One region of the Streptomyces sp. NPDC002809 genome, then DNA from elsewhere that is predicted to be linked to it. Evidence: riboswitches for the same ligand, from Rfam matches in the RefSeq annotation. Region 1 holds a riboswitch; each other region holds the start of a gene.
The links. Region 1 has a riboswitch for S-adenosylmethionine ahead of ABT025_RS36025 (amino acid ABC transporter permease). Riboswitches for the same ligand answer to the same signal wherever they lie in the genome.
Positions count from the first base shown of each region.

Region 1 (7,226 bases):
CGGGCCGGTCAGTGCGGCCCAGGCCGCGTTGTCCAGGACGTGTGGCGGGTGGGGGCTCGGGGACGGGGCGTGATTGCTGGTGAGCATGGCGGTACTGGGTCTCCGTGTCGGGAACGCGCCGGGCGGGGCGGGGGCCCGGCCGCGGCACGGCGGGGCCCCCGGACGGGCGGTGGGTCAGGAGTTGTCGAGCGGCAGCCCGGGCGGGTTGACCCGTGAGCTGTCGACGGCCTCGTTGGAGAGGTTCCAGGCGGCGAGCCACCGGGCGTACTGGCCGCTCTTGATCAGATGGTTGATCGCGGCTGCGATCGGCTCGGCAAGCCCGCTGTCCTTCTTCGCGGTGGCCGCGATCAGGCCCTGGAGCGTCGCACCCGCGCCGGAGAACTTGCCCGCGTTACGCGTCGCGTTCGGCGTGTTCGCCGTCTGGGTGATGTGGTAGGCGATGCCGGGGTTGGGGCCGAAGGAGATGTCGATCTTCCCGCCGGCCAGTGCCAGCGCGGTGGCGTTGCTGTCCCGGTAGTACTTGACGTCGAGCGTCTTGCCGTCCTTCGCCAGTTTCTCCTTCCACTCCAGAAGGATCTTCTCCTGGTTGGTGCCCGCGCTGACGGCGACGGTCCTGCCGGCCAGGTTCCGGTAGTCGCCGTCGAAGTTCCAGGTGCTCTTCTTCCCCACCTCGAAAGCGAGGTTGTCCTGCCGGTAGGAGGCGAACTCGTACTTCTTCTTGCGCTCCTCGGTGTCGGTGACGTTGGACAGGGCCACATCGACCTTGCCGCTGTCGATCCCGACGAACATGTTCTCCCAGGTCGAGTTCTTGATCTCCGCCCTGAGCCCGAGGACCGCCGCGACCAGTCGGCCGAGGTCGGGTTCGGCGCCGGTGAGCGTCTTCTGGTCGTCACCCACGTAGGCCAGGGGCGGGAACCCCGCCGGCAACGCACCCACGCCGATCACCAGCGTGCCTCGCTCGGCGATCTCCGCGGGCAGTCCGGCACTGATCGACTCGACCTCGGACACTTTGAGCGCGGTCTCCTTCCCGGCACCGTTGGACAGGGCGCCGACGGTGACCGTTCCGGCTGCGGCTGTGCCGCTCCTGGAGGCGGCGTCGCTGTCGCCGCCGCACGCGGCGAGACCTAGGGCGAGGGAGGCGACGGCCGCGGAGGCGGTGACGCCGCGGAGGAGGCTGCTGCGGAGACTGAGGGTGTGCATGACTGTCCTTGTCGGGTGGCGGGTGGGCGGCGGTGGTACCGAAGGAATGCCGAGTGGGTGCGGTGGTACCGAAGGAGTGCCGGGTGGGCGGTGGCGGGGAGCGAATGCCGGGCGGCGCCGGTGGGACGGAGGGAGTGCCGGGTGGGCCGCGGCCGGACCGCCTCGCTCCACGACGTGCGGGGGTCAGAGCACCTTGCTGAGGAAGTCCCTGGTCCTGTCATGTTGCGGGTCGTCCAACACCTGCGCGGGAGAGCCCTGTTCGACGATCCGGCCGCCGTCCATGAAGACGACCCGGTCGGCGACCTCACGGGCGAAGCCGATCTCGTGGGTGACGATGACGAGGGTCGTGCCGCTGCTCGCCAGGTCCTTGATGACCGCCAGCACTTCGCCGACCAGTTCGGGGTCGAGCGCGGACGTCGGCTCGTCGAAGAGAATGACGCCGGGCCGCAGGGCGAGGGCACGGGCGATGGCCACACGCTGCTGCTGGCCGCCGGACAACTGCCGGGGGTACGCCCCGGCCCGGTCTGCGAGACCCACCCGGGCCAGCAGGTCGCGGGCCTGCTCCCGGGCCGCGCCCTTGGCGAGCCTGCCGGTCGCCACCGGGGCGGCCGCCACGTTGTCCAGCACGGTCAGATGCGGGAACAGGTTGAAGTTCTGGAAGACGAAACCGATCCGGCTGCGCTGGGCCAGAATGACCCGCTCGCTGAGTTCCTTGAGCCGTTCGCCCTGCCGGCGTACACCGATCATCTCGCCGTTCAGGCTGACATGGCCGATCTCCGGCTTCTCCAAGTGGTTGATCACCCTGAGGAGGGTGGACTTGCCCGAGCCCGACGGCCCGAGGATGACCGTGACCTCACCGGGCCGCACGGTCAGCTCCACCCCGTCCAGGACCCGTTGGCTGCCGTACCACTTGTACACGTCGTGCACCTCGACGGCGGCCGGGCGTATCTCCTGCGTGTCGGTGGTCATGTCGCCGTCTCCCTCCGGACCCGGGCCCTCAGTTCGCCGAGGCCGGTCCGTACCTTCCGCAGCGGGGTCGGCGGCAGGGTGCGCAGCGCGCCCCGCGAGTAGTGCCGCTCGACGTAGAACTGGATGACGGACACGGCGCTGGTGAGGATCAGGTACCAGACGGTGGCGACCAGCAGCAGGGGCACGATGTCGCCGGGGTAGGTGCTGCCCATGCTCTGTACGGAGCCGAACAGGTCGAGCAGGGAGACGTAGAAGACCAGCGAGGTGCCCTTGATCAGACCGATCAACTGGTTGACGTAGTTCGGGGTGATCGAGCGCAGCGCCTGCGGGAAGACGATCTTCGCGAACTGGTATCGCCTCGGAAGGCCGAGTGCGGCGGCCGCCTCGTGCTGCCCCTGGTCCACGGAGAGGATGCCTCCGCGCACCACCTCGGAGGCGTAGGCCGCCTCGTTGAGGCTCAGTCCGACGACCGCGACGGCCATGTCGGTGGCGAGGCGCGACTCGTCGAAGGTGAAGAAGGCCGGACCGAACGGCACCCCGATGCTCAACGTGCGGTAGAGGGCACTGAAGTTGTAGAGGAACAGCAGGACCACGATCAGCGGCACCGAACGGAACAGCCACGTGTAGAGCCAGCTCGCCGTGCGCAGCACCGGGTTCGGGGAGAGCCTCGCAAGGGCCAGCAGGACACCGCCGAGCAGGCCCAGCGCGGCGCTGTACACCGCCGCTTCGAGGGTGACGAGCAGTCCGTCGAGGATCGCCGGCCGCAGGAACCAGTACTGGAAACGGCCCCATTGGTAGAACGGGTTGGTCACCAGACCGTGAGCGATCTGGGCGCCGAGCACGAGCACGACGATCGTGGCGATCCATCGGCCGGGACGCCTGAGCGGGAGGACCCGCTGCGCCGCCAGGGGCCTGGGCGCGGCGTTCGGGCCGGGACGGGGGTTCGCGTCGGTGGGCGGCGCTGGTCCCGGGGACACAGCGACGCCGGAGAGTTCACTCATGGAGGGCTCCAGCGGATGCGGACACCCCGGACCGCGGGAGGCTGCGGCACCGCGCCCGTCGGGGACGGGCCGTCGGGACGCGGCACACAGCGCGGCTCAGGGGCCGGGTGGGGAGAGGGCACACCGCGGCAGCGGTGGATGTCAGGGAATAGGAGAGCCGTCAGCCTTGACAGAGAGGGCGTGAAACGGCCGTACACAGCGCGCTGTTGACACGCAGCAGGTCGACGGAGCGGTCCGCGCACAGCAGGACGCAGCCGCGGGGCCGCCGAGCGGCCATCCCGTCAGCTGCGTTCATCTCGCTCACCGTCACCATTCCGCCCCGCGGGGCCTCACGCTTACCGAACGTCATCCGGTCCGGTCCTCACCTGGGGCACCCCACCGCGTGCGAGGGTTGCCGGCCGGCAAGCCAGGGCTCTTCGCCGGCACTCGTGACCGTTCTGCTCTGCGCCGGAGGTTAGGGCCGCATCGAAAAGGATGTCAACGCCGGTGACCACCAGGCGAGACGGCACGTCCCGCCTTCTTGACGGCGCCACCGGACGCACCGAAACTGGCGTGGACGGTCACGATTGTCAGCGCTGCCCGTGCGGGAGTTCCCGCTCGTGCGGTCATCGGCCCCGGCCCGCTGACAGGCAACCCTTCCACCGCGATGGGGTGCCCCGGGTGACGACCGGGTCCTGTTGGAGCAACAGGACAAGCGCGGTCTCGCGTCTCGCGAGCCCCGATGGCCAGGACCGGTGGGAATTGCCCAGGAACGGCTTGACGAGGCGCCTGCACATCGATCTGTTGCGCGTCTCCAGCGCTTACTAGTCCGCGTCGGACCTGCCCCCGCCCGATCGGCCGGACTCCTCGTTCCGGTGCGCTCGTGCCGGGCCGGGGCAGGTCCTTCGGTCCGGACCGGTACGCAAGCACAGTCGCTCCGCATCCGGCCGCCGGTGCCAGCATGGCGGCGGTGGCTTCGTCGTTCCCCCAGGGATCCCCATAGGGAGAGTCATGCCCGAGACAGCATCGCGCGGTTCCAGCACGGACAACTCGCCGCAGCGCGGCCCCGTTTCCTCCGCCTCCGCTGCACGCGCCGCAGGCCTTCGCCCGTCGTCGGGTGTACCGTCCCCCCGCTTCGACAGCAGGATCGGCGTCGGTCTCGCCGGCGGCTTCTATCCGGCGCCGCATCGCTACGAGCTCTTCCTGTCGGCGAGCTGTCCGCGCTCGCTGCGCATCTCCATCACTCTCGGCCTTCTCGGCCTGCGGGACTCGGTCGCCACCACGCTCCTCACCCACCCGGCCGCGACCCCCGAGGCCTTCGCCTCGCTGCGCAGTGCGTACGAGGCGACGGTGCACCACTACGACGGACCGCTGACGGCTCCCGCCCTGTGCGACCGCTGGAGCGGCCGCATCGTCAGCAACCACACGCCCGACATCCTCCGCGACCTGGCCGGTCTGCTCTCCGGGCACAACGAGGCCTGCCCCTCCGCGCTGCACCCGCCGGAGCTCGCCGCGGACATCGAAGCCCTGCGTGAGCTGCTGGACCAGAAGGTCACCCCGTCCGCATCGCCCTCGGAGCGTTCGGCGGCGCTCGACCTGATGGAGCGCCGTCTCTCCTTGCACCCCTATGTGCTGGGTGCGGAGCTGACGGCCGCCGACGTGGACCTGTGGGTGGCACTCGTCCAGCCCGGCCCGGTCAACTCCTTGTCCGCTCACCCCCGGCTCCAGGACTTCGTGCGCCGGCTCGGCGACCACCCCGCCTTCCCGTGCGCGAACGACGTGGCGGCCGACGCGGCGTGAGCCCCTGCGCTCAGCCGTCGTCGCTCACGGCACTCCGGCCCGCTCCCCCGGCGGGCTCCCCCGGCGGGGGATAACGGACGAAGAGGATGCCCTCCACATCCCCGTCGGGCGCGCCGTAGACATGGAGTGCGTCGGCCCGCCAGTGCGCGAAGGCGCCGGGGCCGGCCGTACGGGTGTCGTCCGGCGGGCCGACGACGGCGGTGCCGGACAGCACCATCAGGCTCTCCCGCGTACCCGGGACGTGCCCTTCCGACTCCTGTACGGCGCCCGCCGTGATGCTGATGCGGAACACGTCGGTGACCGCGGCCCCGTCCTCGTACCGCTCCAGAAGAACGGCGGTTACGGCACTTCCCGAGACGCCGGGAAGTGCCGGGCCGGAGCCGTCCCCCGGTCGCAGGTCGCTCAGTACGGCGCTGAGCGGAAGGCCGAGCGCGGTGGTGAGTGCGTACAAGGTCTCCAGAGTGGGGTTGCGTGTGCCGCTCTCCAGCTCCGAGAGCGTGCCCTTGCCGACGCGGGAGCGCCGGGACAACTCCGACAGCGACAGGTCCCGTTCGCGCCGCAGCGCTCGCAGCCGACGTCCCACGTCCTCGTTCAGCCCCATAGGCCGTGCACCCGCTCCACTGTCCTGGTTGACGGGCGTCGGCCCGCCTCTCTAGTGTTCCACATACAGAACGTTCCATATATGGAACGCCCCGCGGGCGCGCCCGGCCGACAGCCTGCCGTCGGCGCAGTCAGGCACCGCCACCGGCCGGGCAGGCACCGCGCCGGACACGCACCCAGTCGGGCACAGCACAGGAAAGTGGCTCACTCATGTTCGCGATCACCCGTATACGCTCCGCCGCGCCGCCATCGGCCGTGGTCGCCGGCCTGATCGCCGTCATGGTCGGGGTCACCAGTTCGGCGGCGCTGGTCTTCACGGCCGCGCAGGCGGCGGGGGCGGACTCGCACGAGATCTCCTCCTGGATGCTGGCGCTCGGTGTCGGACTGGCCTGCACCTGCATCGGGCTGTCGCTGCGTTACCGGGCGCCCGTCGTGACCGCCTGGTCGACGCCGGGAGCCGCGCTGCTCACGACGGGTCTGAGCGGTGTGTCGATGGCTCAGGCGGTCGGCGCGTTCGTCTTCTCGGCCCTGCTGATCCTCGTGAGCGGTGTGACGGGCTGGTTCAGCCGTCTCATGGGCCGGATCCCGGTGCCGCTGGCGGCCGCGCTGCTCGCCGGGGTGCTGCTGCGGTTCGGCACGGGCCTGTTCAGCACCATGCACGGCGGATTCGCGGTCGCGTTCCCCATGTTCGTGCTCTATCTGCTGGGCCGGCGCCTGCTGCCCCGGTACGCGGTGCTGCTGGCGCTCGCCGCGGGCGTGGTGGCCACCGTGTTCACCGGCGGCTGGCAGCTGGGCAAGGTCCGGCTCGCCCTGGCCACCCCGGTCTTCACCACGCCGGAGTTCGACTGGAAGGTCCTCGTCAGCGTCGGCGCACCTCTGTTCGTCGTCACGATGGCCTCGCAGAACCTGCCCGGCGTCGCGGTGATCCGCGGTGCCGGCTACGACGTGCCGGTCTCGCCGCTGATGACGTGGACCGGCGCGGCCAACGCCGTCCTGGCGCCCTTCGGGGCGTTCGGCCTCAACCTGGCCGCGATCACGGCCGCCATCTGCACCGGCGAGGAGGCACACCCCGACCGCGACAGGCGCTTCCTCGCCGCCGTGTGGGCGGGCGTCTTCTACCTCTGTGTCGGCCTGCTCGGCGCCACCGTCGCCTCGCTCCTCACCGCGATGCCGCAGGAACTCGTCCTGGCGATCGCGGGGATCGGCCTGCTCGCCACCATCGAGGCCTCCCTGTCCGCGGCACTGGCCGACAAGGCGTCCAGGGAAGCGGCCGTGGTGACGTTCCTCGCCACCGCCTCCGGCGTGACGCTGCTGGGGATCGGCTCCGCGTTCTGGGGTCTGCTCGCCGGCCTGGTCACCGGCGTGATCGCCTCGGCGGGGCGCCCGCACCGCAAGGAGCCCGCCCCCGAGCCGCTGCCGGGCGAAGTCCGCGTCCGCTGAGGCCCGTCGGATCCCCCGGCGGTTTCCCGGGGCCTCGTGTCCCGTCCGTGGGACGGGGTTGCCCCGGACCGCGGGAGCGGGGTGGGATGGACACCATGCAGAAAGCGGTTTCCCCATCCTCCGCCGAACCCCTGGCGCCCTTCGACCATCTCGACCACCGCTACCGCGGCGAGAACCCGTTCCGCACCCTCGGCCACCTCTTCCGGCCCGACCGCGGGCGGCTGGCACTCGCGGTCG
Region 1 covers NZ_JBEOVJ010000109.1:3,302-10,527, forward strand. Annotated here, with positions in the region: gene ABT025_RS36010 (GNAT family N-acetyltransferase) at 1-87, opposite strand, end outside; gene ABT025_RS36015 (transporter substrate-binding domain-containing protein) at 175-1,200, opposite strand; gene ABT025_RS36020 (amino acid ABC transporter ATP-binding protein) at 1,384-2,169, opposite strand; gene ABT025_RS36025 (amino acid ABC transporter permease) at 2,166-3,170, opposite strand; SAM riboswitch class IV at 3,497-3,604, opposite strand; SAM riboswitch class IV at 3,729-3,873, shown strand; gene ABT025_RS36030 (glutathione S-transferase family protein) at 4,161-4,949, shown strand; gene ABT025_RS36035 (helix-turn-helix domain-containing protein) at 4,960-5,550, opposite strand; gene ABT025_RS36040 (benzoate/H(+) symporter BenE family transporter) at 5,760-6,989, shown strand; gene ABT025_RS36045 (ABC transporter ATP-binding protein) at 7,085-7,226, shown strand, end outside.

Region 2 (7,226 bases), on a different contig from region 1:
GACGACTCCATGCGCTCCATGTCCGTGGCGAAGTACGCCGAGATGTAGCCCTTGTCGAAGCGCATACCCTCGGTGAGCTCGAGCTCCAGACCGAAGGTCTGGGACTCCTCGACGGTGATGACGCCTTCCTTGCCGACCTTGTCCATGGCCTCGGCGATGAGCTCGCCGATCTGGGTGTCAGCGGCGGAGATGGAGGCGGTCGAAGCGATCTGCTCCTTGGTCTCCACGTCCTTGGCCTGCTCCAGGAGGGCGGCGGAGACGGCCTCGACGGCCTTCTCGATGCCCCGCTTGAGCGCCATCGGGTTGGCACCTGCGGCCACGTTGCGAAGGCCTTCGCGGACGAGCGCCTGAGCGAGAACGGTGGCGGTGGTCGTACCGTCGCCGGCGACGTCGTCCGTCTTCTTGGCGACCTCCTTGACCAGCTCCGCACCGATCTTCTCGTACGGGTCCTCCAGCTCGATCTCCTTGGCGATGGAAACACCATCGTTGGTGATCGTGGGGGCGCCCCACTTCTTCTCAAGGACGACGTTGCGGCCCTTGGGGCCGAGGGTGACCTTGACGGCGTCGGCGAGCTGGTTCATGCCGCGCTCAAGACCGCGCCGGGCCTCCTCGTCGAAGGCGATGATCTTGGCCATATGAAGTGGTCCTCCCGGACAGGGGTGGATTTCTCCGGACCGAGAGGCGCCCGCGACGGACGGCCTGCCTGTCTGCCGGTTCCTTGCCCCGACAGACCTGCGGGCCTCACCGGCCCGGTCCAAGTTTCTGTCACTCTCACCCAGAGAGTGCTAAGCCAATAATTAGCACTCGACCCCCGAGAGTGCAAGCGTCCCCCTCCGGAGTGTGGACAGTCGCAAAGGGGCCCGCGGGAGCCTCCCGGGACGGCGCGGAAGCGCCCCGGGGTGCCGCGGAAGCGCCCCGGGACGCACGGAGGGCCCGTACCCCAGGGGTACGGGCCCTCCGTGCGTGAGTAGTGTCGTTGGCCGACTGCGTGGTGACAGGCCGGGCTCAGCCGACGGCGAGCTTGACCATGTCCGCCTGCGGCCCCTTCTGGCCCTGCGAGATCTCGAATTCAACTCGCTGACCCTCTTCGAGGGTGCGGTACCCGTCCATCTGGATCGCGCTGTAGTGGACGAAAACATCCGCACCACCGTCGACCGCGATGAAGCCGTACCCCTTCTCCGCGTTGAACCACTTGACGGTGCCCTGAGCCATGCCTAACTCCCCTATTACTGGCCCTTGCACGGGACCGCACTTCGCGGGCCCGGGTCAGAACTCACCCTCCGACAGGAGAGGGTGTGTGCGCCGGAACGCGTCGACCGCGGCCGAATGTATCTGCCCAACTGCCCTCTGCAACAGGTCAATCGGACGAGAATTCTGCGCAGCACCGATCGCCCGAATGTGGGGGATTCATGAGATTCCAGGGCAAGTCAGGCCAGGCAAAGGCGACTTATGGCGCAAGGGGCTCAGGTACTTTGGCTGCATCTTGTCGTGGCCAGGCGCATTCTCATATGCGGGCGGCACGGGCAGCGGAGGGGACTTCCCTCACTCTACCGCGCTCAACCATGCAGAATTGCCCCCTCCGCTTCTCTCGCAGAGGGGGCAATTCCGGTGACGCGGTGAAGTCGGGCCGCGAGGCCCGGGGGCTCAGCAGCCGCCGGCGACGGCCGGGATGATCGAGATACCGGCACCGTCCGGGGTGACCGCGTCCAGGCCGCCCTCGAAGCGCACGTCGTCGTCGTTGACGTACACGTTCACGAAGCGGCGCAGCTTGCCCTGGTCGTCCAGGACGCGGGCGGCGATGCCCGGGTGGTCCTTCTCCAGGGACTCGATGACCTGGGAGAGGGTCGCGCCCTCGGCCGGGACCTCGGCCTGGCCGCCCGTGTAGGTGCGGAGGATGGTGGGGATACGGACCTTGACGCTCATGGTGGGTGCCCTTCCTGAGTCTCGAGTGGTCGGAAGCCGGTGCCCGGCCCGCCGGGGGGCCTGGGCGCCGGGTTCTCAGCTGGTGGCGAGCCCGGCGGCGCGGAAGGCTTCCAGACTCGGGCGGATCGTGGCGCTCGCCTGCGAGGTGGCGGCCACCGCGTCCAACGTCTTGAGGCCGTCACCGGTGTTCAGGATGACAGTGGTGAGCGCCGGGTCCAGCAGACCGGCCTCGATCAGCTTCTGCGTCACACCGACCGTCACCCCGCCGGCCGTCTCGGCGAAGATGCCCTCGGTGCGGGCCAGCAGCTTGATCGCGTCGACGACCTGCTCGTCGTTGACGTCCTCGACGGCGCCACCGGTGCGGCGGGCGATGTCCAGGACGTACGGGCCGTCGGCCGGGTTGCCGATCGCCAGGGACTTGGCGATCGTGTTCGGCTTCTGCGGCCGCACCACGTCGTGACCGGCCTTGAAGGCGGCGGAGACCGGGGAGCAGCCCTCGGCCTGGGCACCGAAGATCTTGTACGGCTTGTCCTCGACCAGGCCGAGCCTGATCAGCTCCTGGAGGCCCTTGTCGATCTTCGTGAGCTGTGAGCCGGACGCGATCGGGATGACGATCTGGTCGGGCAGCTGCCAGCCGAGCTGCTCGCAGATCTCGTAGGCGAGGGTCTTGGATCCCTCGCCGTAGTACGGGCGCAGGTTGACGTTGACGAAGCCCCAGCCCTCGCCGAGCGGGTCGCCGATGAGCTCGGAGCAGAAGCGGTTGACGTCGTCGTAGTTGCCCTCGATGCCGACCAGTTCACCGCCGTACACCGCGGCCATGACGACCTTGCCCTGCTCCAGGTCGTGCGGGATGAACACGCACGAGCGCAGACCGGCGCGGGCGGCGGCGGCGCCCACGGCGCCGGCGAGGTTGCCGGTGGAGGAGCAGGAGAGGGTGGTGAACCCGAAGGCGCGGGCGGCCTCGACGGCGATCGCGACGACGCGGTCCTTGAAGGAGTGCGTCGGGTTGCCGGAGTCGTCCTTGACGTACAGACCGCCGGTGACGCCCAGCTCACGGGCGAGGTTGTCGGCCTTGACCAGCTTGGTGAAGCCGGGGTTGATGTTGGGCTTGTCCGCGACATCGGCGGGGACCGGCAGCAGCGGCGCGTAGCGCCAGATGTTGTTCGGTCCGGCCTCGATGCGCTTCTTCAGCTCGTCCGGGGAGCCGCTCGGCAGGTCGTACGCCACTTCGAGCGGCCCGAAACAGGACGCGCAGGCGAAAAGGGGGCCGAGTGCGAATCGCTCTCCGCATTCGCGGCAGGAAAGCGCCGCGGCGGGACCGAGGTCCACGGAGGATTCAGTGTTTGCTTCAACAGTCTCAACAGCCACGATGGCGAGGTCCTTTCCTCATCTTCCTCGCGACGCATTTCGTCACGAGACGGAATTGGCACCTTCCCCACCTGACCTCGCGGTCGGCGGGAGGGTTGCCGGGACTTCAACGGGCCGTTCCCTCAGTCCCTCTGGATGAGCGCTGTGGCACTGGACCATGGATCCAGGCGTTTATCGGCGGACGGACCCCGGCATGCGACGGCCATCTGCGTTGTTCAAGACTGTAACCGAAGCACCGGACTGTTGAGATAGTCGTCCGAACCGCGAGATGGATCACATACAGGGAGTATCGACCGTGCTGGAAGAGGTCGAACGCTGGCTGACCAGGCGTTCCTGGTCAGCCGCCGACCGTCCGCTGGACCGTCTGCTGGAGGCCGGAAGCGGCGCGAACGGACCGAGCGTGAGCGTGGTGCTGCCCGCGCTGAACGAGGCGGAGACGGTCGGGGACATCGTCACGACGATCCGGCGCGAGCTCATGGAGAAGGTCCAGCTGGTCGACGAACTCGTGGTGATCGACTCCGGCTCGACGGACGCCACCACCGAGGTCGCCCGCCGGGCGGGTGCCCGGGTCGTCCACCGGGACGCGATCCTGCCCCGCATACCGGCCGTCCCCGGCAAGGGCGAGGTGCTGTGGCGGTCACTCCTGGTGACCGGCGGGGACATCGTCTGCTTCATCGACGCGGACCTGAAGGACTTCTCCGCGGACTTCGTCTCCGGCATCGTCGGCCCGCTGCTGACCGACCCCTCGGTCCAGTTCGTCAAGGCGATGTACGACCGCCCGTTCGGCGACACCACGGGCCAGGGCGGCCGCGTCACCGAAATGGTGGCACGCCCGCTGCTCAATCTGCACTGGCCGCAGCTGGCCGGCTTCGTCCAGCCGCTCGGCGGCGAGTACGCCGTGCGCCGCTCGCTGCTGGAGCGGCTGCCGTTCCCGGTCGGTTACGGAGTGGAGCTGGGCCTGCTCGTCGACGCCCTGCACACGGTCGGTCTGGACGCGCTCGCCCAGGTCGACGTGGGCGTCAGGAAGCACCGCCACCAGGACGGCCAGGCGCTCGGCCGGATGGCCGCAGCCATCTACCGCACCGCCCAACTCCGCCTCTCCCGGGGGCATCTGGTCCGCCCGTCGCTGACCCAGTTCGAGCGCGGCGAGCACGGCTTCGTCCCGCGCACCTATCCGGTGGACACCGAGGAGCGGCCGCCGATGCGCGAGATCGAGGAGTACGTTTCACGCCGTGCGGCGTGACGTGGCCTGACTTCGTACGTTTGGGCGGTTCGTGATCGGGCTAGATTCCGCCCATGGTCTCCGAGCACGCCCCTCAGCCCGCTGCCCAGGTACTCGTCGCGTCCAATCGCGGCCCGGTCTCGTACGCGCTGCGCGAGGACGGCACCCTCGACTCCCGGCGCGGCGGGGGCGGACTCGTCTCCGGCCTGAGCGCCGTGGACGACAAGATGTGGGTCTGCGCCGCCCTCGGGGACGGGGACCGGGAGGCGGTGCGGCGCGGGGTCGGCGAACCCGGCGTCCGGATGCTCGACATCGACGCGGACGTCCACGCCGACGCGTACAACGGCATCGCGAACTCGGTGCTCTGGTTCGTCCACCACCTGCTCTACCAGACCCCCGTCGAACCCGTCTTCGACGCGGAGTTCCGCCGTCAGTGGGCCTCCTTCGAGACGTACAACCGGGCCTTCGCCGAGGCGCTCGCCGAGGAGGCGGGCGAGGGCGCGGCGGTCCTCGTGCAGGACTACCACCTGGCGCTGGTGCCCGGCATGCTCCGCGAGCTCCGCCCCGACCTGCGGATCGGCCACTTCTCGCACACCCCGTGGGCGCCCGTCGACTACTTCCGGCTGCTGCCCGACGACATCGCGGAACAGCTCCTGCACGGCATCCTCGGCGCCGACCGGGCGGCCTTCCTGACCCGCCGCTGGGCGGACGCGTTCATCGGCTGCTGCACGGAGATCCTCGGCGGCACCGGCCGCACCCGGATCGGGGTGCACGGCCTCGGCGCCGACGCGGAGTTCCTGCGCCGCCGCGCGCACGAGGCGGACGTGGACGAGCGGATGGCGGCGCTGCGGGAGCAGGTGGGCCCCGGCCGGAAGACGATCGTGCGGGTGGACCGTACGGAGCTGTCCAAGAACATCGTCCGCGGGATGCTCGCCTATCGCGCCCTGCTCGACGAGCGGCCCGAGTGGCGCGGGCGCGTCGTCCACATCGCGTTCGCCTACCCCTCGCGGCAGGACCTCGGGGTCTACCGGGAGTACACCGCCGAGGTGCAGCGCGTCGCCGACGCGATCAACGAGGCGCACGGGACGGCGGACTGGACCCCGGTCGTCCTGCACGTCAAGGACGACTTCGCCCGCTCGCTGGCCGCGTACCGGCTGGCGGACGTCGCGCTCGTCAACCCGATCCGGGACGGGATGAACCTGGTCGCCAAGGAGGTCCCGGTCGTCTCCGACCACGGCTGCGCGCTGGTGCTGTCACGGGAGGCGGGGGCGTACGAGGAGCTGGGCGCCGACTCGATCACGGTGAATCCGTACGACGTGTCCGCCACCGCCGACGCGCTGCACGAGGCGCTGACGATGGCGGACGACGAGCGGACGGCCCGCACGAAGCGGCTGGCCGCGGCGGCCACCGCGCTGCCGCCGCAGCAGTGGTTCCTGGAACAGCTGGAGGCGCTGCGGCAGGAGTAGGGCGGGCCGGTCAGTTCGCCGGGTCCTCCGCCCCGGCGGCCTTGCGCGCCTCCTCCGCCTCCGCCGCATCGACCGAGAACGCCGGGTCGTCCCACATCTCCGGCGGTGACGGATTGCCCGGCAACGGGCCGATGTCCACGCTGTGGCCGTCGGGTCCCGCGCAGAGGACGAACGGCCCGGTGCGCGGATCCATCAGCACGGCCAGATGGGGATCGGCGTGGTGCAGCCACCAGTTGGACATACCGAGAGACGAATCGACCCGCAGGAACTCGAAGGCCCGCCACAGCGAGGCGATCCTCACAATCGCTTCGGGATGCATCCACCAGTCCGGACACCAGGCCAGGTGGACGCCGTCCACGCGCCGCCACACCACCTGGGCGAGATACTCCTCGTAGAAGAGGTCCACCGACCGGAAGACCAGTTCGGTGCTGTCGTCGGTCTCCATCGGCGGCGGTGCCCCCGCGGCCGAGGCAGGACCTCCGTCGGCGGGAACATCCGTCTCCCCATCCTGTTCCGGCATCGTTCTCTCCTCCCGAAACGCACAAACCGCTTCTGTCACGTAGGTCGTACAGCGGCCGCCGGTCAGCCCTTCGGCACCCCGTAGCGACGGCGCACATCGCTCGCCTCGGCCCTGCGTCCGCAGCCGTCCAGCAGCTGGGCCCAGCGGGTCGCGGATCTCGTCAGGTCATCACCCGGCGACGGCTTGCGCGCCGACATCCGGGCGTAGTTCTCGGTGGCCTCGCGGGCGAACGGAAGCGCGCGCAGCAGGGCGCGCATTCCTCCTGCCGCCGAGGCGTGATGGGCCAGTTGCACCAGATTCTCGGCGAGCCGCACCCGGCTGAAGTCGGAGTTCACGGCCACCGGGCGCAGCAGCACGACGGCCCGCTCCCTGAGCGGTACCGGATCGCCGCCCTTGCCACTGGTCTCCCTCAGCCAGGCCACGAGCGTGAGCCCGGCGGCGTAGCCCGCGGCTTCCTGCCCGGGGTCCTCGCGCCACCGCCGCTCGTACAGTTCCAGTGCCTGGTCCCCGGCCGCCAGTGCCGCCTCGGGCTCGTCGTGGTCCGACAGGGCCAGGGCCTGTTCGTGAAGTGCCTCGGCGAGGTACATCTCGTTCGGGGCGGGATGCAGGCGGACCAGCTCGCGCCTGACCCTGACCTCCTCCTCGTGGGCGGCGAGGGCCTCCTCCCGGTGGCCGGCGGCCTTGTGGAACACAGCCGCCTTGGACAGGTCCTTGCCCAGATTGGTGC
Region 2 covers NZ_JBEOVJ010000023.1:41,241-48,466, forward strand. Annotated here, with positions in the region: gene groL (chaperonin GroEL) at 1-635, opposite strand, end outside; gene ABT025_RS16400 (cold-shock protein) at 1,006-1,212, opposite strand; gene ABT025_RS16405 (MoaD/ThiS family protein) at 1,645-1,923, opposite strand; gene thrC (threonine synthase) at 1,999-3,291, opposite strand; SAM riboswitch class I at 3,307-3,433, opposite strand; gene ABT025_RS16415 (glucosyl-3-phosphoglycerate synthase) at 3,587-4,534, shown strand; gene ABT025_RS16420 (alpha,alpha-trehalose-phosphate synthase (UDP-forming)) at 4,588-5,979, shown strand; gene ABT025_RS16425 (DUF4913 domain-containing protein) at 5,990-6,499, opposite strand; gene ABT025_RS16430 (trypsin-like peptidase domain-containing protein) at 6,562-7,226, opposite strand, start outside.
Region 2: another riboswitch for S-adenosylmethionine. It lies ahead of thrC (threonine synthase); the one in region 1 lies ahead of ABT025_RS36025 (amino acid ABC transporter permease).

Region 3 (7,226 bases), on a different contig from region 1:
CCGAAACGGATCTTCATGGCGCTCACGATACGCGCGCGTACGGAGAGGGCGCAGCCACCCGGTCTCAGCCACCGAGCAGAACAGGAAAGGCCTCCATGTCGTTCTGCGTCATCACGGGAAGCTTGCGGATGTCCGCATCCGGCACCGCGAGCCGCAGTTCGGGGAAGCGCCCGAAGAGCGCGGGCAGGGCGATCCCCGCCTCGACGCGGGAGAGCGCCGCACCGGGGCAGATGTGCGGGCCGTGACCGAAGGTCATGTGCCGGATGGGGGTGGGGCGGGTGATGTCGAAGGCGTCGGCGTCGGGGCCGTGCTGCTCCGGGTCGCGGCCGATCACCCGGTAGGAGATGACCACTCCCTCGCCCTTGGCGATGACGCCGTCACCGACCTGGATGTCCTCGGTGGCGAACCGCATCAGCAGGTGGGTGGTCGGGGTGTCCCACCGCAGGGTCTCCTCGATCACGGTCTGCCAGGAGACCTCCCCGCCGAGGACCATCCGCAACTGGTCGGGGTTGGCCAGCAGGGCGCGTACGGCGTTGAGGATGAGCCCGATCGTGGTCTCGTGCCCGGCCGCGACCATCGCCTTGAGGTTGCCGATCACCTCTTCCTCGGTCAGCGGTTCGCCGCCCTCGTCGGCGAGGATGAGCGCGGAGGTCAGGTCGTCGGTCGGCCGCGCGGTCTTCTCCCGTACGAGCCCGGCGTAGAAGACGTCCAGGTCGGCGAGGAGGGCCAGGCGCTCGTCCTGCGGGGTGAGCATCGAGAAGAAGGCCTTGTACCGGCGGGTCAGCATGGCGTTCGCGGCGGGGTCGACCCCCATCAGCATGCCGACGACGCGCATGGGCAGCGGCTGCGCGAACACGGACTTGAGGTCGACGACGGCTCCGCCCCTGCCACCCTCGGCGAGCGCGTCCAGCAGCTCCTCGGTGAACTTCTCGATGTCGGGGCGTATCGCCTCCAGCCGGCGGGGCGTGAGCGCCTGGGAGGTCTTGGTCCGCAGCCGGCGGTGCTCGTCGCCGTCGACGGTGAACATGGACCGGCCGGCGTCGATCATCCCGATGAGCGGCCACGCGTGCGTCACCTCGCCGCTCTGCCACAGCCCCCAGGCGTCGAGGTCCTTCACCAGCCGCGGATCGAGCAGGAGCTGCCGGGCGTCCGCGTGCCGGGTGATGGTCCAGGCCGGAACACCGAGCAGCTCGATCCGGGCCAGTGGCCCGGCGTCGCGCAGCCGCGCCGTCTCACCGTCCAGGTCCTGGACCATCGGGTCGATGACGACGGTCCCGCCGTCCTGGGCTGCTGCCTGGGCGGCGGCGTGAGAGCAGTTCACGAGAAGTCTCCTGTCGTACGAACGGGGGTGAACCGAACAGGGAGCGCGGTGGAGCCTCGAAGGAACGCGGAAGGCCGTCGCACGAGTTCGTCGGCGGGGACACCGAGCTGGAGATCGGGCAGCCTGTCGAGCAGGACCTCGATGCCGGTACGGGCGATGATCTCGGCGATCTCCTGGGCGGGGAACGGGCATCGGTACTCGCCGTGGCTGAAGGCGAGATGTGCGCCGTTGCCGCCCTGTGCGGATGCTCCGGTGTCCGACATGCTCTGGCGGATCAGGGGGTCGGTGTTGGCGGCACCGAGCCCCAGCAGCAGCATGTCCCCGGCCTTGACCCGCTGTCCGCCGAGCTGCGTGTCCCGTACGGCCCAGCGTCCGGCGAGTATCTGGGTGGGCGTGTCCTCCCAGAGCACCTCGTTCATGGCCTCTCCGATGCTGCGCCGGCCGCGGGCCATGGAGTCGGCGAACTCGTCCTCGGTGAGCATCAGCCGAAGGGAGTTGCTGATCCAGTCGGCGGTGGTGAGGTGCCCGGCGGCCGTGATGGCCATCAGGTCGAGCATGTACTCCTCGTCGGTGAAGGCCTCGGGGAAGGCGAGCATGCGCGAGGTCACGTCGTCCCCGGGTGCGGCCCGCTTCGTGGCCACCAGCCGGGCCATGTGTTCCCCGAACCGCAGATGGGCGCTCTGCGCGTCCGGGCCGCCGTCGGCAAGATCCTTCAACACCCGGGCGATGTCGGCGCCTTCGGCGTCGGGGAACCCGATCAGCCGGGCGAGGACGAGGACGGGGAGCGGATCACAGAAGTCGGCGACGAGGTCGGCCGTACCGCGGCTGCACACGTCGTCGATGAGCCGGTCGGCCAACTGCTCGCAGTGGCTGCGGATCTGATGCGTATCGGCGCCTTCGAGGGCCGGACCGACCATACGGGCGTGCCGTCGGTGCTCCTCCCCCGCGCTGAAGTAGATGGACGGCAGGGGGCGCCCCACCATCGGCAACAGGGGCCAGTCGTCGGGGATGTGGGGCCACTGGTTCCACAGACCGACATCACGGGGGAACAGCTCGCCGTCGCTGGTGACTTGATGGAGTTCGCGGTACCCGATGACCAGCCAGGCGGGGAACCCGCCGGGCAGTTCCACGGGGACGACGGGCCCGTGATCACGCCTCATGGCGCGGTAGACGGTCTGGGGTTCGGTCTGGAACCCGGACCCGCCGAGCGGCACGGCCACGGTATGAGCCGGACAGCCGGGAGGCGGTGGAGGAGTGGACGGCGCGGGTTCGGCGGAAGAGGGGCGCGTCATGAGTCCTGACTCCTGTGGCGACAGCTGCAAGCGTCATGATCATGCGATCAACGCACGTTCACTATAAGGATTTTATGTGACGCCGGAACGGTCAACGGCGATCAATCCCGCACCTTGAACAGAGCAACAGGGCGACATCTCAACACAATTGACAAGCATCACGATGTACCGCCCCGGGCGGAGCCGTCCTCGCACAGATCCCCGCCCTGGAGAGCGACGTTGACCAGCCCGGCACCCCTCGCATCCCCAAGTCCGCTGCCTCCGTCGCCTTCACCCTCCTCGAGCCTCAGCGCGTGCCAGCGCTCCAGCCAGTACACACGCCCGCGGTGACCGGCGAGCGTTTCCCGCAGCGCGCCGGGAGCGTGCGTCCAGACCACGGGGAGATCACCCGAGTAGGCGAAGGCGGGGCGCAGTTCGACCCATCCGTCGTCGCGGACGTCACCGGAGGTGAGCAGGATCTCGACGGACCGCCCCGGCTCCTGCAGGCACTTCTTGGCATGGATCCAGTGCACGCGGTGACCCGCGGCATAGCGGGTGCAGTCGTCGCTCCGCACGGAGTCGTTCCGGGTGAGATGACGCAGCATGGTGAGGTTCGCCTTCCGGGGTGAGGACCCCGAGTGCCTGCACCGCGGTCCGCTGTTCCCCGTACCCTGCGCACGGGGCAGGTCGTCACCCGGAGCACCCGCAGCGGAGCGGGGTGCCGTCCAGCAAGCCGGGGCTGTGCACTGGAACTCATGACCCGTCCACGACTCCAACCCACGCACACGGCAGGCCCCGACGGGTGGTCAGGAGTGCGCAGCGCCGGAGCGGCGGGTGGTCCGGAGCGCGTGGCGCCCGGCCACGGGCCCCACCCACCCCCGGACACCCGCCGGCCGGGGCCACTCACCCGGTGACGAGGCCCGGGTCGCTCGAACCGGCCCGGCCCGTCTCGACGTGCCCGGCGAAGCGCCGCAGGAAGGTGGCGTCCACGTCGGAGACGACGGTGACGTCGTACCAACTCCCGCTTCCCCGCAGGTCAAGCACGTGCTTCACGGTCGCGCCGGCGCGGACCGCGAAGGCCTGCACCCCTCCCCCGTACCCGACGGCACTGCGCGCGCTCAGGCGTACGGTCGCGGAACCGCCATTGACGAAGGTCAGCTCAAGCCCACCTGTGGCGGCGTCATGACGAGCTGTCACCTCCGGCCCCGCTGTCTTCCCGTCCGCCCGGAAGGTGCGCAGGAATCCGTTGGGGCCATGAACGGTGAGGTCGGTCACTCCCTTGGAGTAGGCGGTGTTCCAGCTGTCCGAGAGGGACTTTCCGGCCTCGGTGGTGTAGGTCCAGGGCCCGTCGGTGCGATTCGCGGAAGTCACGAGGAACTGCGCCCCTGCGGCGGCGCCGCCACTGAAGGTGAGCCGGTACTTGCCGGTGGCCGTATCGGCGGCGCCGTCCACGAAGGGCGCGTAACGCAACGGCCGAGTGGGGCGCGCCCCCTTCTCCTGCTTGGGCACACTGCCGGTGGCGGGCGGCGCGGGGACGTAGTCGGGGTGCCGGAGACGGTCCGGAGGCTCGTAGGCATCCGTCGACGGCAGCGAGACGTCCGAGGTGTCCGTACGGCGGAAGTCGAAGGCCGAGGTGAGATCGCCGCAGACGGCCCGCCGCCAGGGCGAGATGTTGGGCTCGCGCACACCGAAGCGCTGCTCGATGAACCGGATCACGGAGGTGTGGTCGAAGACCTCGGAACACGCGAACCCACCGGTGCTCCACGGGGAGACCACCAGCATGGGCACCCGCTGGCCGAGCCCGTACGGCCCGGCTGCGTACCGGATGTCCCCGGGGAAGTAGTCGGCGGAGGTGTCCACGGTGGACAGGCCCTGCGAGGCCCCCGACGGCACGAAGGGCGGAACGACGTGATCGAAGAAGCCGTCGTTCTCGTCGTAGGTGATGAAGAGGGCCGTCCGGCCCCAGACCTCGGGGTCGGCGGTCAGCGCGTCAAGGACCTGCGAGATGTACCAGGCACCGTAATTCGCGGGCCAGTTGGGGTGCTCGCTGTACGCCTCCGGGGCGACGATCCAGGACACCTTCGGCAGCGTCCCGGCCCGGACATCGGCCTTCAGGTCATCGAGCAGCCCTCCACCGTTCTTGATGTCGGTCCCTGTGCGCGCCTTGTCGTACAGCGGATCTCCGGGCTGGGCTTCGCGGTAACTATTGAAGTACAGAAGCGAGTTGTCGCCGTACGTGCCCCGATAGGCATCGTTGATCCACCCCCAGGACCCGGCCGCGTCGAGCCCGTCACCGATGTCCTGGTAGACCTTCCACGACACCCCGGCCTGCTCCAGCCGCTCGGGATAGGTGGTCCAGCCGTACCCCGCCTCGTCGTTGCCGAGCACAGGGCCCCCGCCGGACCCGTCGTTCCCCGTGTGTCCGCTCCACAGGTAGTAGCGGTTCGGGTCGGTCGACCCGATGAACGAGCAGTGGTACGCGTCGCAGACGGTGAACGCGTCGGCGAGGGCGTAGTGGAACGGTATGTCCTCACGGGTGAGGTGAGCCATCGTCGTCGCGGTCTTGGCGGGCACCCACTGGTCGTACGCACCCTTGTTGAACGCCCGGTGCCCGCCCGCCCAGTCGTGGTTCAGGTCCCGGAGGAACTGCATCCCGAGCTCGTCGGCGGGCGGCCGGAACGGCAGCACCTCCCTGCCGAGGAGGTCCTTCTGATGCCAGACCGGCTTTCCGCTGGGCAGCGTGACGGGCCGCGGGTCACCGAAGCCGCGGACGCCGTTCATGGTGCCGAAGTAGTGGTCGAAGGAACGGTTCTCCTGCATCAGCACGACGATGTGCTCGACGTCCCGGAGGGAGCCTGTACGGCCCCGCGCGGGAAGGGATGCGGCGCGGGCGATGCTGCTCGACAACGCGGTGTAGGCGGCCGTTCCTCCGGCGAGTTGCAGGAGGCGGCGACGGTTGAGTTCTGCCATGAGTGGGGGCCTCTGCAGGGTGAGGGGATGTGGGGGCGGAAGCGACTGGAGTGTTCCAGAATCGACGTGCCCTGCGGAAGACCCGTGCAGTGTGCACGGGGTGGCGGTAGGCCGAACACTCGGCGACGGAGCGGGTCGGAGCCTGCGCCGTGCCCGTCGTCCGCGCCATCCCACCCGGCCACAGCACTGACCACGGCCCTGCACGTCCTGCCGGAGGCAGGGCCAGGCGCTGGCGAGGCAGCGGAAACCGCCCTGGAACCGGCCATCCTGCTGGAGCTGCTGGCAACCGATTTCTCGGCCGCCTCCGGGTACGCGCAGCTGATGCGAGCGGACCGGAGCAGCGCCGACGGACCCGGGCCGCGTTGGACGAGGTGCGCAACCTGCCGGACGAGGCTGAACAGAACACCATCCAGCACCAGTTCGGCCGGGCGTCAGTGGATGTGCGGCGCGGCCCGGACGGTGCTCTGGACGGGCTGTCCGTCCGGACGGACTTCGAATCGCACTCCGCGGACCACTACCGACTGCTGGCGGAGATCACGCGCGGCCCCACGCCCGGGATCGGCGAAGGCCGCACCGTACAGGACACCTCAAGGGCCCTTCCCTTCCTCCCCCGCACCGCAACCGTCATCGCCATCGGCATCGGCATCGGCATCGGCCAACACTGGTAATTTTGCGGCTGATCACGTGTTGGTCCCGGCGGGTTCCGCCGGGTCGAGAGGGCGGGCTGCATACGTGCAAATCTCACAGGTCCTGGACAAGGTCGACGCAGGCGATATCGCCCTCCCAGAATTTCAGCGCGGATATGTGTGGACCCGCGACCAGGTGCGCGGATTCTTCCAGTCGCTGTATCGCGGCTACCCCATCGGCGGCTTCCTCACCTGGAGCACCAAGGCGGAAAGTGCCGACACGCGAGGCGAATCGTCGGGGAAGGACGGCACCATTCAGTTGCTGCTGGACGGGCAGCAAAGGGTCACCACTCTGTACGGCGTGACGCGTGGCCGGCCGCCGCGCTTCTTCGAGGGCAATCCCTCCACGTTGACCGGCCTGCACTTCAATCTGCAGGACGAGACGTTCGAGTTCTACGCCCCGACGAAGATGAAGGGCAACCCGGTCTGGGTGGACGTCACCGCCCTGTGCCAGGGCGGGCTGGGCAGTCAGTTGCTGGCGGTCACCCAACTCGCCGAGGGAGACACGGCACTCCAGTCGACGTACATCGAGCGCCTCAATCGCATCACGCAGATCAAGGAACGCATCGTTCACATCGACGAGGTCACCGGTGAGGACAAGACCATCGACGTGGTCGTCGAGATCTTCAACCGCGTGAACTCCGGTGGCACCAAACTCTCCAAGGGAGACCTGGCGCTGGCCGCCATCTGCGCGGCGTGGCCCGAAGCGCGACCGACCATGAACCAGGCTCTGGGCGACTGGTCGGCGGCCGGGTACGACTTCAAGCTCGACTGGCTGCTGCGCAACACCAACGCCGTGCTCACCGGCGAGGCTCAGTTCTCCAAGCTCGACAAGGTGAGCGTGCCGGAGTTCCGCACCGGCCTGACGGAGACCATCGACTCGGTCTCGTACCTGCTCAACGCGCTCGGTGGCAGGCTCGGCCTGGACCACGGACGGGTGCTGAACGGCAGGACCGCCGCGTTCCCCGTCATGAGCCG
Region 3 covers NZ_JBEOVJ010000032.1:33,366-40,591, reverse strand. Annotated here, with positions in the region: gene ABT025_RS20365 (TIGR03854 family LLM class F420-dependent oxidoreductase) at 1-17, opposite strand, end outside; gene ABT025_RS20360 (cytochrome P450 family protein) at 65-1,321, opposite strand; gene ABT025_RS20355 (cytochrome P450) at 1,318-2,613, opposite strand; gene ABT025_RS20350 (hypothetical protein) at 2,772-3,197, opposite strand; SAM riboswitch class IV at 3,244-3,353, opposite strand; gene ABT025_RS20345 (phosphocholine-specific phospholipase C) at 3,496-5,562, opposite strand; gene ABT025_RS20340 (hypothetical protein) at 5,925-6,230, shown strand; gene ABT025_RS20335 (GmrSD restriction endonuclease domain-containing protein) at 6,295-7,226, shown strand, end outside.
Region 3: another riboswitch for S-adenosylmethionine. It lies ahead of ABT025_RS20350 (hypothetical protein); the one in region 1 lies ahead of ABT025_RS36025 (amino acid ABC transporter permease).

Region 4 (7,226 bases), on a different contig from region 1:
AAGCGCCACCACCCAGCAGCAGCAGGTGAACACCGCCCTCGCCAAGGGCGACCAGGTGCTCATCCTGGACGCCGTCGACGCCAAGTCGATCCAGTCCTCCGTACAGAAGGCACGGGACGCGGGCGTGAAGGTCGTGGCCTACGACCGGCTCGCACAGGGCCCCGTCGACGCCTACGTCTCGTACGACAACCGCAAGGTCGGCGAGTTGCAGGGCAAGGCGCTGCTCGACGCGCTGGGCGACAAGGCCGACAGCGGTGAGATCGTCATGCACAACGGTTCGCCGACCGACCCGAACGCCGCCGAGTTCAAGGCCGGCGCCCACTCCGTCCTCGACGGCAAGGTGAAGATCGGCAAGGAGTACGACACTCCGAACTGGGACCCGAACAACGCCAACCAGCAGATGGCCGGCGCCATCAGCGCACTCGGCAAGGACAAGATCGTCGGCGTGTACTCGGCGAACGACGGTCTGGCCGCCGGCATCGCCACCGCGCTCAAGGCGGCAGGCATCAACGTGCCCCTGACCGGCCAGGACGCCCAGCTCGACGCGATCCAGCGGATCCTCGCGGGTACGCAGACCATCACCGTCGAGAAGCCGTACAAGCCGGAGGCGGACACCGCGGCAGCGATGGCGGTCGCCCTCGCCCAGGGCAAGGACATCCCCGAGTCCCTCACGCCGACCACCGTCACCAGTGGCAGTGGTGAGAAGGTCCCGGCCAAGCTGCTGACACCTGTCGTGGTCGACAAGGACAACATCAAGGACACCGTCGTCAAGGACGGCCTGTACTCCGTCGAGGAGATCTGCACCCCGAACTACTCCGACGCCTGTGAGAAGACCGGTCTCCAGTAGCTCTGTGTCCAGGACTCCGGACGAACGCCACCGCGCGTTCGTCCGGCGGGGGACGAGACCGTCGGCCCGCACGGACGGGCAGCGGAGGAGGCGGTTCCTTTGCCGCAAGAACCAGTGCTCACTCTGCGGGGGATCTCCAAACGCTTCGGCGCCGTCCAGGCGTTGTCGCACTTCGACCTCGAGGTCCGTCCCGGCGAGGTGGTCGCGCTCGTCGGCGACAACGGCGCCGGCAAGTCGACCGCGGTCAAGGCCATCGCGGGAGTCAACCCGCCCGACGAGGGCGTCATCGAATGGCAGGGCCGCAAGGTCGGAATCGGCCGCCCGCACGACGCCCAGAACCTCGGCATCGCGACCGTCTACCAGGACCTGGCCCTGTGCGACAACCTCGACGTGGTCGGCAATCTCTTCCTCGGCCGCGAACTGCGCCGCTTCGGCGTGCTCGACGAGGTCCGCATGGACCAGCGCTCACGCGAACTGCTCGACACGCTGTCCATCCGCATCCCGAGCGTCCGCATCCCCGTCGCCTCGCTCTCCGGCGGACAGCGTCAGACGGTGGCGATAGCCCGGTCGCTGATCGGCGATCCGAAGGTCGTCATCCTGGACGAGCCGACCGCGGCCCTGGGCGTGGAGCAGACGGCCGAGGTCCTGGACCTGGTCGAACGGCTCCGCGACCGCGGCCTCGGGACCATCCTGGTCAGCCACAACATGGTGGACGTGATGGCGGTCGCGGACCGGATCGCCGTGATGCGCCTCGGCCGCAACAACGGCTTCTTCGACCGGCGCTCCACCACCACCGAGGAGATCATCTCCGCCATCACCGGGGCCTCCGACAGTGCGGTCACCCGGCGCCAGGCCCGTAAGCGGGAGGAGGAGCGATGACCCGGGATCCCGCACACGACGACTCCCAGCAACCCGCACACGACGACTCCCAGCAACCCGCCCGCGACGACTCCCAGCAACCCGCCCGCGACGACTCCCAGCAACCCGCCCGCGACGACTTTCAGCAACCCGCGCACGACGCCATGCCCGCTGTCGACACCCGTCTGCTCGTCCGCGAGGAGGGTATCCGGGGGTACGCAGGGGAGTTCTGGCGCAAGATGCGCAGCGGGGAGCTGGGTTCCCTTCCCGTCGTCATCGCCGTGATCATCATCTGGACGGTGTTCGGCAGCCTGAACAGCACGTTCCTCTCGGCCCAGAACCTCTCCGACCTCAGTCAGCAGATCGTCGGCACCGGCATGATCGCCGTCGGCATCGTCTTCGTGCTGCTCCTCGGCGAGATCGACCTGTCCGTCGGGTCCGTCAGCGGTCTGTGTGCCGCGATCTTCGCCGTACTCAATGTCCTGAACGGCATGAACGAGTGGCTGGCGCTCCTCGTCGCGGTTCTGGGCGGAGCCGCCGCCGGTCTCATCCAGGGCTTCTTCTTCGCGAAGGTCGGCGTGCCCGCGTTCGTCGTCACTCTGGCGGGCAACCTCGCCTGGAACGGGCTGATGCTCCAGGTGCTCGGTTCGAGCGGCACGGTCAACATCCCCGCCGACAGCATCGTCGCCGAGATCTACTCGACGATCTACCACAGCCCGGCCGCCGCCTACGTGGCCGCGGCCGTCGGGGTCGGACTCTTCCTGGCCGCCTCCCTCCTGGACGCCGCACGCCGCAGAGCGGCCCGGGTGCCGTCCCGGCCGGTCGCCGAGATCGTGCTGCGCACGATCGTCATCGCGGCGATCGCCTTCGTCACCGCGTACATCCTCAACCGGTACCAGGGCCTCCCGCTGGCTCTCCTGATCTTCCTGATCGTGCTGGTGGTACTGGACTTCGTGCTCCGCCGCACCACGTACGGCCGGAAGGTCTTCGCCGTCGGCGGCAACTCGGAGGGTGCACGACGGGCCGGCATCAGTGTGCCGTTCGTCCGGATGTCGGTCTTCTCGATCGCCGGCACGATGGCGGCGGTCGGAGGTCTGTTCCTCGCCGGGCAGATCCAGTCCGCGAGCCAGACCTCGGGCGGCGGCAACCTCCTGATGAACGTCATCGCCGCAGCCGTCATCGGCGGCACGAGCCTGTTCGGCGGACGCGGTTCGGTCTGGTCGGCCCTGCTCGGCGCCCTGGTGATCGGGTCCATCCAGTCCGGGATGAACATCATGGGCGTGAGCAACGCGATCCAGTTCATGATCACGGGATCCGTCCTGCTGGCGGCAGTGGTCGTCGACTCCGTCTCCCGCAGGAGCCAGAAGGCCGCAGGACGCGCTTGATCAGCAGCACCAGGCCCCGCACGAGGGGCAGGTCCTGCCGGCTGACCGCGGTCGCGACCGTCCGACCGATTCCGTCACGCGGGATCACCGTCCCGACGACGACGGAGCCCATGAAGGGCTGTCGGGTGACACATCAACTCACCTGACTCCGCCGATGGTTGCCGGGAATGCCCGATGCGTACGCACCACCCCGTGAACCACGGGGCCGGGTATGCGGGGCCTGGCATCCGCCGAACACCGGATGAGGCGGCCGCGTCCCAGGTCGCGCAGGGTGGCGACGGGCTGCGCCGGGCGACGGAGGCCGCGGACGTGCACGGTACGGCTTTCCGGGCAAGCGCGCAGAAGTTCACGCAGCGGCAATGAACCGGTCTACGCCCGCTCCATGAGGGCGTCGTGCCCGGTTTTCGCAGGTGACCGCCTGTTGCAGGGCGCCTGTTGGAGGGAACAGACGGAGCGGCCGCGCTGTTCCGGGGCATGGTGGTGCGAGCGTGACCGATGTGAGCATGGCCATGATCTGCAGGGCATTGCGTGGCGCTGCCTGCGCGCGTAGCGTTCCGGGCAGGTCACGAGTGTCAGCGTCAAGCCCTGGCTTGCTGACCGGCAACCCTCCTGCGCGGCGGGGTGCTCCAGGTGACGACCAGGCGGGGCCCGTCCGGGTTCCGCAAGCGCGAGGCCCCCGGGCCCGCCCGGCCGGAAGAGCGGAGGCGACGGTCATGCCACCGGTGTCCTGCCCGCTCGTCAGGGTGCTCGCCCCGCGCCGCCGCGTCCACCTCTATTCACGGCCGCACATCGACCTCCAGCGCGTGGCCGGCGCGCTCTGTTGTTCCTGACCCGTTCCCGCGACGCCGAACCTCCCGACGAGGCCCGGCGATCACCCACGGTCGATCAGGAAGGCACCCTTTCGTGTCCGCATCGTCATTGCCGCACCCCGCCCTGCCCGCCTCGCCCCTCCACCTCGCCGTCGCGCTCAACGGTGCGGGCTGGCACCCCGCCGCATGGCGCGAGCCGGAGGCCCGCCCCGGGGAACTGCTCACCGCCGCGTACTGGACCGACACCGTCCAGGAGGCCGAACGCGGCCTGATCGACTTCGTGACGATCGAGGACGCGCTCGGGCTCCAGTCCTCGCGGTTCACGGAGCCCGACGGCCGCACCGACCAGGAGCGCGGGCGCCTCGACGCGGTGCTCATCGCCGCCCGTGTGGCCCCGTTGACCCGGCACATCGGCCTGGTCCCCACCGTGATCGCCACACACACGGAGCCGTTCCACATCTCCAAGGCGATCGCCACCCTCGACTACGTGAGCACCGGCCGCGCCGGTCTGCGCGTCCAGGTGTCGGCCCGGAGCCACGAAGCCGCCCACTTCGGCCGCCGTACGTTCCCGCGATTCCGTGTCGAGGACCTGGACACCCCGCCCGTCCGCGCGCTGGTCGCCGAACTCTTCGAGGAGGCCGGCGACCACGTCGAGGCGGTACGCCGCCTGTGGGACAGCTGGGAGGACGGCGCGGAGATCCGGGACGACGCCACAGGCCGGTTCATCGACCGGGACAAGCTGCACTACACCGACTTCGAGGGCCGGAACTTCAGCGTCAGGGGCCCCTCGATCACACCCCGGCCCCCGCAGGGGCAGCCGATTGTCAGCGCCCTGGCGCACCGGAGCGTTCCCTTCCGACTGGTGGCCCGTTCCACGGACATCGGGTACGTCACCCCGCACGACACCGGTCAGGCCCGCACCATCATCGAAGAGATCCGCGCCGAACAGGCGGTGGCGGGACGGGCGGCGGAACCCCTGCACATCTTCGGGGACCTCGTGGTCTTCCTCGACGACGACCCGGCAGCCGCGGCGGCCCGCCGCGACCGTCTCGACGGCCTCGCCGGACACCCGTACAGCAGTGACGCGAAGGTGTTCACCGGCACGCCCGCCCAACTGGCGGACCTGCTCCTGGACTGGCAGCAGGCCGGGCTCTCCGGCTTCCGGCTGCGGCCCGCCGTGATCGGCCACGACCTCCCGGCGATCACCCGCGGACTCGTTCCAGAACTGCAGCGCCGCGGTGCCTTCCGGAGCGTGTACGAGGCCGACACCCTGCGCGGGCTGCTCGGACTCGCCCGCCCCGCCAACCGCTACGCCACCGTCTGAGCCGGAAGGACCACCGACATGAGCACCAGCAACGGCGCCGGCACCAGCACCGGCAAGCCGCTCAAGCAGATTCACCTCGCCGCCCACTTCCCGGGCGTCAACAACACCACCGTGTGGAGCGACCCCGAGGCCGGCAGTCACGTCGAGTTCAGCTCGTTCGCGCACTTCGCCCGCACCGCCGAACGCGCCAAGTTCGACTTCCTCTTCCTCGCCGAGGGGCTCAGGCTTCGCGAACAGGGCGGAAAAATATACGACTTGGATGTCGTGGGACGCCCCGACACCTTCACCGTGCTGTCCGCACTGGCCGCTGTCACCGAACGCCTCGGTCTCACCGGCACGATCAACTCCACGTTCAACGAGCCCTATGAGGTGGCCCGCCAGTTCGCCAGCCTCGATCACCTCTCGGACGGGCGCGCGGCGTGGAACGTCGTCACCTCCTGGGACGCCTTCACCGGCGAGAACTTCCGACGCGGCGGATTCCTCCCGCAGGAGAAGCGGTACTCCCGTGCCAAGGAGTTCCTCGCCACGGCCAACGAACTGTTCGACTCATGGCGCGGTGACGAGATCGTCGCCGATCAGCGGACCGGCACGTTCCTCCGCGACGCCCGGGCCGGAGCCTTCGTGCACAAAGGGCAGCACTTCGACATCGAGGGACAGTTCAACGTGCCGCGCAGCCCGCAGGGCCGCCCGGTGATCTTCCAGGCCGGCGACTCCGACGAAGGACGCGAGTTCGCGGCGGAGGGCGCCGACGCGATCTTCAGCCGCTACAGCACCCTCAAGGAGGGCCAGGCGTTCTACGCGGACGTCAAGGGCCGCCTCGCCCGCCACGGCCGCACCCATGACCAGTTGCTGATCCTGCCCGCCGCGACCTTCGTCCTCGGTGACACGGACGCCGAGGCACAGGAACTGGCCCGCGACGTACGCCGGCAGCAGGTCAGCGGCGCCACCGCGATCAAGCACCTCGAGTTCGTCTGGAACCGGGACCTCTCCTCGTACGACCCCGAAGGGCCGCTCCCCGACATCGATCCGGACCTCGGCGAGCACACCATCGCCCGCGGCCGCGCCCAGGTACGCATGTACCGCGACCCGCTGGCCGTCGCACAGGAGTGGCGGGAGCTCGCGGCCGCGAAGAACTGGTCGATCCGCGACCTGGTCATCGAGACCGGGAACCGCCAGGCCTTCGTCGGCTCGGCGGCCACCGTCGCCGGGACCATCAACGACTTCGTCCAGGCCGACGCCGCCGACGGATTCATCCTCGTCCCGCACATCACCCCCGGCGGTCTGGACGTCTTCGCCGACACCGTGGTCCCGCTCCTCCAGGAGCGTGGTGTGTTCCGTACGGAGTACGAGGGCACGACCCTGCGCGACCACCTCGGCCTGGACCGCCCCGACGCGGCAGCGGCCGAACGGGCGGCGTCATGAAGTTCCTGGCCATCACCCTCATCATCCACGCCCCGGACCCGGTGACCGGCGTCCTCAAGCCGACCACCGAACGCTTCCGTGAGGTGATCGACAACGCGCTGCTGGCCGAGGAGCTCGGCTTCGACGGCTTCGGCGTCGGCGAACGGCACGAGCGGCCCTTCATCTCCTCCTCGCCGCCCGTCGTGCTCAGCCATATCGCCGCGCACACCTCCCGCATCCGCCTCTTCACCGCCGTCACCACCCTCAGCCTGCTCGACCCGGTGCGCGCGTACGAGGACTACGCCACGCTCGACCATCTGTCCGGGGGACGCCTCGACCTCATCATCGGCAAGGGAAACGGGACGGCACAGCGCGAGCTGTTCCGCGTCGCGCCCGTGGAGCAGTGGGACCGCAACGCCGAGAGCTACGAGCTGTTCCGACGGCTCTGGCGTCGGGACAAGGTGACAGCCACACCACGCTTCCGCCCGGAGCTGACCGAGGCCGAGGTGTGGCCCAGACCGTTCCAGCGACCCGTCCGGGTGTGGCACGGCAGCGCCACGAGCCGGAAGTCGGTCGACCTTGCCGCACGCTACGGCGACCCG
Region 4 covers NZ_JBEOVJ010000093.1:2,351-9,576, reverse strand. Annotated here, with positions in the region: gene ABT025_RS34015 (sugar ABC transporter substrate-binding protein) at 1-847, shown strand, start outside; gene ABT025_RS34010 (ATP-binding cassette domain-containing protein) at 947-1,726, shown strand; gene ABT025_RS34005 (sugar ABC transporter permease) at 1,870-3,090, shown strand; SAM riboswitch class IV at 3,652-3,764, shown strand; gene ABT025_RS34000 (putative leader peptide) at 3,804-3,920, shown strand; gene ABT025_RS33995 (LLM class flavin-dependent oxidoreductase) at 3,994-5,223, shown strand; gene ABT025_RS33990 (NtaA/DmoA family FMN-dependent monooxygenase) at 5,242-6,645, shown strand; gene ABT025_RS33985 (LLM class flavin-dependent oxidoreductase) at 6,642-7,226, shown strand, end outside.
Region 4: another riboswitch for S-adenosylmethionine. It lies ahead of ABT025_RS34000 (putative leader peptide); the one in region 1 lies ahead of ABT025_RS36025 (amino acid ABC transporter permease).